3 regions of the Shewanella colwelliana genome follow, and region 1 is predicted to be linked to each of the others. Evidence: predicted binding sites of a transcription regulator. Region 1 holds the regulator's gene; each other region holds the start of a gene.
The links. The regulator FliA, encoded in region 1, starts transcription of late flagellar genes. The targets are predictions, from matches to a motif close to CTAAAGNTNNNNNNNNNNNNGCCGATA.
Positions count from the first base shown of each region.

Region 1 (2,268 bases):
GAGTTCCAGAAGATATGCAAGTGGCCGATACGTTAGCGTTGGCAAACAAAGCCCTTTCGGTACTAGAAAAGAAAGAGCAACCAATACAAAACACTGAAAGGTCGTATGAACAGGCCTATGCATTTGAGTAAAATAATGAGTCGGGATCAAGCAAGCGGTTTACGTATGATGAATCAACCATATAACGAAAAAGTAAAAGTAATTGCCGTATCAGGTGGTAAAGGTGGCGTTGGTAAAACTAGCGTATCAATCAATACCGCGGTCTCGTTGGCGGAAAAGGGCAAGCGTGTGCTTGTGCTCGACGCTGACCTTGGCTTAGCTAATGTCGATGTGATGTTAGGCTTAAGGGCTGAACGTAATCTTTCTCATGTACTTTCTGGTGATGCAGACCTTGACGATATTATTGTCAGAGGCCCAAAAGGTATCGGGATTATACCTGCTACATCAGGTACGCAAGCCATGGTAGAGCTGACACAAGCACAGCATGCTGGACTGATTCGTGCTTTTAGTGAGATGCGCACACAGTTTGATATATTAATTGTCGACACGGCTGCAGGTATCTCTGATATGGTGCTGAGCTTTTCTCGTGCGTCACAAGATGTGTTGATCGTTGTGTGCGATGAACCGACATCGATCACCGATGCGTATGCGTTGATCAAGATCCTAAGTCGCGAGCATGGGGTGTTCCGTTTCAAAATTGTTGCAAATATGGTGAGAAGTCTACGCGAAGGTATGGAATTGTTTGCTAAACTAAGCAAAGTAACCGATCGTTTTCTCGATGTCGCACTTGAACTCGTTGCAACGATTCCATTTGATGAAAACCTCAGAAAATCAGTTCGTAAACAAAAATTGATAGTAGAAGCGTTCCCTAAATCGCCAGCATCAATTGCATATCATGGATTGGCCAATAAAATCATTAGTTGGCCAGTACCGCAACAACCTGGTGGGCATTTAGAGTTCTTTGTAGAAAGGTTGGTCCAACGTCCAGAGTACCAAGAGGATCGTGCGAGTGAGTAAAGCCTCAGCGTATACTTGTTTAGATAATAAAGCTTCTATCGTTGAACAGTATGCACCGTTGGTTAAAAGGATTGCTCATCATTTGTTAGCGCGGTTGCCCGCTTCTGTTCAATTGGATGACCTGTTACAGGCTGGCATGATGGGATTGTTAGAAGCCTCATCAAAATTTGACGGCAGTAAAGGTGCAAAGTTTGAAACGTTTGCAGGCATACGTATTCGAGGCTCAATGCTCGATGAAATACGCCGCGGAGACTGGGTTCCACGCTCTGTACATCGCAATCAACGTCGTGTCGCACAAGTGATAGATGAGCTAGAACAGGAGTTAGGTCGTGATGCAAAAGACAATGAAATTGCAGACCGACTTGATATGACACTGGATGAGTACCATCATATTCTTAATGATGTATCGGTTGGAAAAGTAGTTGGGATTGAAGATCTTGGGGTTTCGGTCGATGTAATAAGACATGATGAAGAATCCCAAGATGATGCATTCGAGGCGCTTGCTGAAACTCAGTTTCATGAAGCCTTGGTAGAAGCCATCAAACTTTTACCAGAAAGAGATGGTTTAGTTTTGTCGTTATATTATGACGAAGCATTAAATTTAAAAGAGATTGGTGCAGTACTTGATGTTAGCGAGTCTCGAGTTAGCCAGATACATAGTCAGGCAATGCTCAGGCTAAAGGCTAAACTTAAGCATTGGACCAAAATATAACGATTACATGAGCAAAATAAAAACAGCTCCGCGGAGGAAACCTTGGACAAGAATATGAAGATTCTCGTTGTTGACGACTTTTCGACAATGAGGCGTATCATCAAGAACTTGTTAAGAGACTTGGGTTTTAACAATACTCAGGAAGCAGATGACGGGTCAACGGCGTTGCCGATGTTGCAAAAAGGCGATTTTGACTTTGTTGTTACCGATTGGAACATGCCTGGTATGCAGGGGATCGATCTATTGAAAGCGATCCGTGCCGATGACGAACTTAAGCACATACCTGTATTGATGGTAACTGCGGAAGCGAAAAGGGAACAGATCATTGCAGCAGCCCAAGCTGGTGTAAATGGTTATGTGGTTAAACCTTTTACTGCAGCGACATTGAAAGAGAAGTTAGACAAAATTTTCGAACGACTCGGTTAATCAAGGTTAAGCTATGCAGGCAGAAACTTCAGGGCTGATTAGTTTAGCGCAAGCAAAGCAACTCGTAGAGTTGCTTCAAGCTAATGAGCAAGAACAAGCTGACGAGATAGTTA
Region 1 is NZ_MCBT01000018.1:116,512-118,779, reverse strand. It holds gene flhF (flagellar biosynthesis GTPase FlhF) at 1-131, shown strand, start outside; gene BEL05_RS07225 (MinD/ParA family protein) at 136-1,017, shown strand; gene BEL05_RS07220 (RNA polymerase sigma factor FliA) at 1,010-1,729, shown strand; gene cheY (chemotaxis response regulator CheY) at 1,772-2,155, shown strand; gene BEL05_RS07210 (protein phosphatase CheZ) at 2,169-2,268, shown strand, end outside.

Region 2 (2,268 bases), on a different contig from region 1:
TTCAGACTTTAATAGCGAGAGATAATGGGGACAAAGGCTGGGACGCGGACGTATCAACGAATGGGTATCGATAAGACCTGTATTGGCAACCATAACAGTCTCATCACGATCGATTGAAAATAGGCAAACACCGACACCGCCAATAGGAAGCGCGTCAGTGAGCAGACTAACGGCTAACTGAGCGGTTTCTTCAAATTGTCCTTCCTGTTTTTCTACCGAGTTCACGATCGACTCTAACAGGTATTGGTATTGGCGTTTGCTCATATCATCCTAAAGCCAGCAGCGGAAAAATGGTTGCTGCTGAGGTAAAGCCGTCAAATGACAGCCAAAAGTTTCACTGATGTTATTTTTTTGCTATTCGACGGTAGACTACACCATGCGCCATAGGCTTTTCAATACTAATATCTTGATAATAATCAAAGGTTATTTTCAAGTTGGAAGATCATTTTTTCTGCACTGTAGTTAAACGTGATAGTGAGACTTACGCCCCCTTCAGTTTCGGAAACTAAGCACTGAAGGTCACCAAATCGTTTACAAGCCAGATCAATTAATTGCTGTGCTTGTTCCTTGGCATCGTCTCCAACTCTTTCAATGACTAATTGCGTATCATACTCGTCAATCACTGCACCAATATCGGCGTAACTACCGCAATCTGTACAGGTGTCATTCACTAAATTTGACTGTGCTTTTTGAATGTTTTTCATCGCTAACTTCTATGTGGTGTTAATAGGCATAATTATAGTATCAACTGGCCTATGAGTTCGAGACGCAGTTCATAACTAAACAATTATTTCTGCAAGTAAGCGCTGTTGAACGAGCTGGTCAACAAAGTGCGGCGTATTAATCGACAGATCCTCATCTGTCAGATCACCCGTATATTTAGCCTTGCTAACCAATGAACAGTTTGCCAATACTTGGCTCACCTCTATCGGGACAGCCCCCCTTGTTACGACGGCCTCTGGTTGCAAACATTGCGATAAGTGAAATGCGGCGAGCCCCTGCTGCTGAAATACTAGGCTATGATCTATCACCTGTTCTTTAGACATATCACTTAATAGCGGCTGCGATTTAGGCAGTTCAAACTGTTCATGTAAACGTTGCTCAATCTCTCTGTCCGAACCTTTAAGATGGAACTGTGCCATGTCACGCGCATCGGCCGACAACATTGCCAACAGCAAACCGAACTCTCCTCTACGCTCACCAGAGATGGCGTGATTGAGTTTGGTGCCTAAATGAGCTTCTGAAAGTAATACTTGCGTTGTTTGCATAAAAAAACATCGATTAAACAGCCTGTTGCTATTTAATCGACCGCTTGAACAGAAACTTTAGAAATAATTTCAATTATGGCCTTTACACTGCGGCTGTTTCTGACTACTATTGCCGCCGCAATTGAGGAGGGGTTCCCGAGTGGCCAAAGGGATCAGACTGTAAATCTGACGGCTCAGCCTTCGAAGGTTCGAATCCTTCTCCCTCCACCATTTGCGGCAATTTGATATAGAGATATTCGTGGAGGGGTTCCCGAGTGGCCAAAGGGATCAGACTGTAAATCTGACGGCTCAGCCTTCGAAGGTTCGAATCCTTCTCCCTCCACCATCTTTATCTTATTATTAAATTGGTTTTAAGCGATACACGTGGAGGGGTTCCCGAGTGGCCAAAGGGATCAGACTGTAAATCTGACGGCTCAGCCTTCGAAGGTTCGAATCCTTCTCCCTCCACCATTTCGCACTCTTCGCTCAAAGTATCTCTTCGTAACATATCTACAAAAACAATACCCAAACCAGCACCTTATATTCTTTATTGTTATTATCGTCCGTTTACTGCTATTACCGTCCATTATCAGCTATCCAATCAACAAATAAGCACACCCGTTACTTAACAAGCCACACGCATAAACAGTGCATCATGTAATTGATAACCTCAATGTCGCTATATAGCTTGCCAAGCTCCCCAGCTTACTGTCGTAACATCCCTACCACATACTTTACATACCAACTACTGAATTACCTTTTTAAATTGAGTATGATGCGATTATCTAAGATGGTGGATCTTGTTACCTTAATTCCCTTTTTGAGGCGCAACGTATCAAGATTGGGGGCTGCTGTGGTGCTATCATTTTATAAAGTACCTTCGGTTACGGTATTAATGTCCAAGCAATAGAGTTCATATTTCTTAATCAATTCGTTACAGGAATAACAATGGAAAGATCATGGGTAAACCAAGCAATCGCTAAAATTGAAGCCGATTATCAACGCAGTGCAGACACCCACT
Region 2 is NZ_MCBT01000001.1:62,922-65,189, forward strand. It holds gene BEL05_RS00315 (sensor domain-containing phosphodiesterase) at 1-264, opposite strand, end outside; gene BEL05_RS00320 (DUF406 family protein) at 417-704, opposite strand; gene BEL05_RS00325 (VC2046/SO_2500 family protein) at 780-1,268, opposite strand; tRNA gene BEL05_RS00330 (tRNA-Tyr) at 1,394-1,478, shown strand; tRNA gene BEL05_RS00335 (tRNA-Tyr) at 1,509-1,593, shown strand; tRNA gene BEL05_RS00340 (tRNA-Tyr) at 1,634-1,718, shown strand; gene BEL05_RS00345 (PLP-dependent cysteine synthase family protein) at 2,196-2,268, shown strand, end outside.
Region 2: the regulator FliA is predicted to act here: its motif matches at 1,303-1,329, upstream of BEL05_RS00325 (VC2046/SO_2500 family protein).

Region 3 (2,268 bases), on a different contig from region 1:
TTTTTATCATCTCGGGATGGCCACAAATCATTACCTGAGATGATTCAGGAGAAATCGTTAAACCCGCCTTATCCTCAATCTCACCCGCTGCCATGCCCGTGGGGATCCGACAATTCATCGCACCATCAAATTGTTCACGGGTCACCGATAACACCAGTTTCAACTGATCGCCATATTGCGCTTTTAAAGCCAATAACTCCTGGTAGTACGCAAGATCTGCTGCAAGCCGCACCCCATACACTAACACTAGGTGCTCAAAGCGTTGCCATGGCTGTTCCGTTCTCATCATCGAGACAAAGGGGCCGACTGCCGTGCCTGTCGCAAACAGCCACAGATCTCGACCTTGTTGCGGAAGCTCATCTAAGGTCATAAAACCACTGGCTTTAGTTGAGATATCGATACTGTCACCAACTTGCAACGCCTGTAAGTTGGGAGACAACTGCCCCTCCTCGACGCTTACAGCCAAGACCTCTAAATAGTCATCAGACGGCGCATTAACCAAGGAGTAAGCTCTAGCAATACGCTTACCATCAATATGTTGAGAAAGCTTGATAAACTGCCCAGCGATAAAAGGCGCTATGTCAGCCGACAATTTTAAAGTGAAAAGTTGATGATTCCAATCAATACGCGCTATCACCTTAGCCTCTTGCCACATATATCCACCTTATCGTCATATTATCTATCTTGGCTTTAAACCATCATTAACCTTATATTTACTCGAGTCAAGATAACAAAAAGCCCCTAAATAGTAGGGGCTTATAAAGAAAGTACTTACTGTTTACCATTACTATGAGGTTGGGGCCTCGGGCTCGGAAAAACTGTCCCTAAATGCTTGCAACCCCTCCTGCACTAGACTGTAAGTTTGATCGACACCATCAGCAATATCTCCCTCTAGCACTTTTAATCCCGACAATATATCTTTGGCCTCATCAAACCCTTGATCAATAGCCCCGCCAATTTTATCCATGAAAGAGTTCAACTGCTCATCAAACGAGAGTCCACTATTTTGCTCTTGATGGATAGCAAAAAACTGAGTCGCAAAGCTAACTATACGTTCAGCAGTTGCTTCCGGTGAGGTGTCTACTCCCTGTTCAACAGCAGTTTCAATTGCATGCTCGCCCATTGTTGGTGCCAGCTCTTCATTAATCGCTTCAATCGCAGCCTTATAAAGTAGCCGCATAGGTTCATTGCTTGAGCTTAAATTGACCTCTTGCTGCGCCGCGATAATGGCCGTGTTCATCATCTGTTTACTGGCAGCCAGAGCGGTTTTGTTTTTTGCCACCTCTGAGACTTGTTGGCCATGATTACCAGAAGTTTCAGTCTTGTTACGCGCAACTTCTGACACTGCGCCGCCGTGGTTCTTAATCTCCATTACAGCCTCACTTAATTTTAAAAGACGATAGCTTATCTCTAAGTATCGACCATTATTTAATCAACTTTAGTTTTTATCTTGTTTTATCAATAAAGATTGGATGATAGGCTAACTAATCGTGTCGCAACCACATTCACCATCCATAGAGATGATTCTTATGCATATAATTAAGTTATTGATCGCAGTTCTATTACTACAATCCGCGCCACTTGTCGCCGCTGAGCTGCATGAGTCAAAAACAGTAATATTGGTTAGGCATGCTGAGAAAGATAGCCAACGCCCCGATCCTGGGCTAACCGCAATAGGACAACAGCGCGCAATAGCACTAATGTCAACGCTTGAACGCACTCCACTATCGTTAGCAATCACCACCCAATTTCGCCGCACTCAAGAGACATTAGCGCCTCTTATCAGCGCTCGTAGCCTAAACCATGTCAGTGTCACTGCTAGCAAAAATATCGATGAGCATATCCAAGAGATCTCACAATTAGTGTCAGGAGCTAAAGGAAACGTGATTATTGCGGGTCACTCCAATACAGTTCCGCTTATCATAGCTGCACTCGGAGGGCCTACATTGGCCAATTTATCAGAAGATGAATATGACAAGTTATTCATTTTAACCTTACCTAATGAAGGGGCATTAAGTATAGTTATAACCCAATACGGTCTAAGTTCGGGCAATGAATAACCGCTATATATATTTTAGTTCGATAAGGCTAGATTTATGCGCCATAATTGACTACATTAGCAAATTATGGACAAAAGACGTGAAGCTACGTCTGAACTGGAGGATCTGGTGAGTAACTCTTTTTTTGATTCAGCGGGTAAGAGTAAACCATTATCTGTAAGCTGCCAAAATTGCGATAGATTAACCGTTATTGAAGGAGAGACTATCT
Region 3 is NZ_MCBT01000046.1:93,342-95,609, reverse strand. It holds gene BEL05_RS15895 (ferredoxin--NADP reductase) at 1-655, opposite strand, end outside; gene BEL05_RS15890 (DUF5610 domain-containing protein) at 788-1,372, opposite strand; gene BEL05_RS15885 (phosphoglycerate mutase family protein) at 1,530-2,060, shown strand; gene BEL05_RS15880 (hypothetical protein) at 2,169-2,268, shown strand, end outside.
Region 3: the regulator FliA is predicted to act here: its motif matches at 1,416-1,442, upstream of BEL05_RS15890 (DUF5610 domain-containing protein).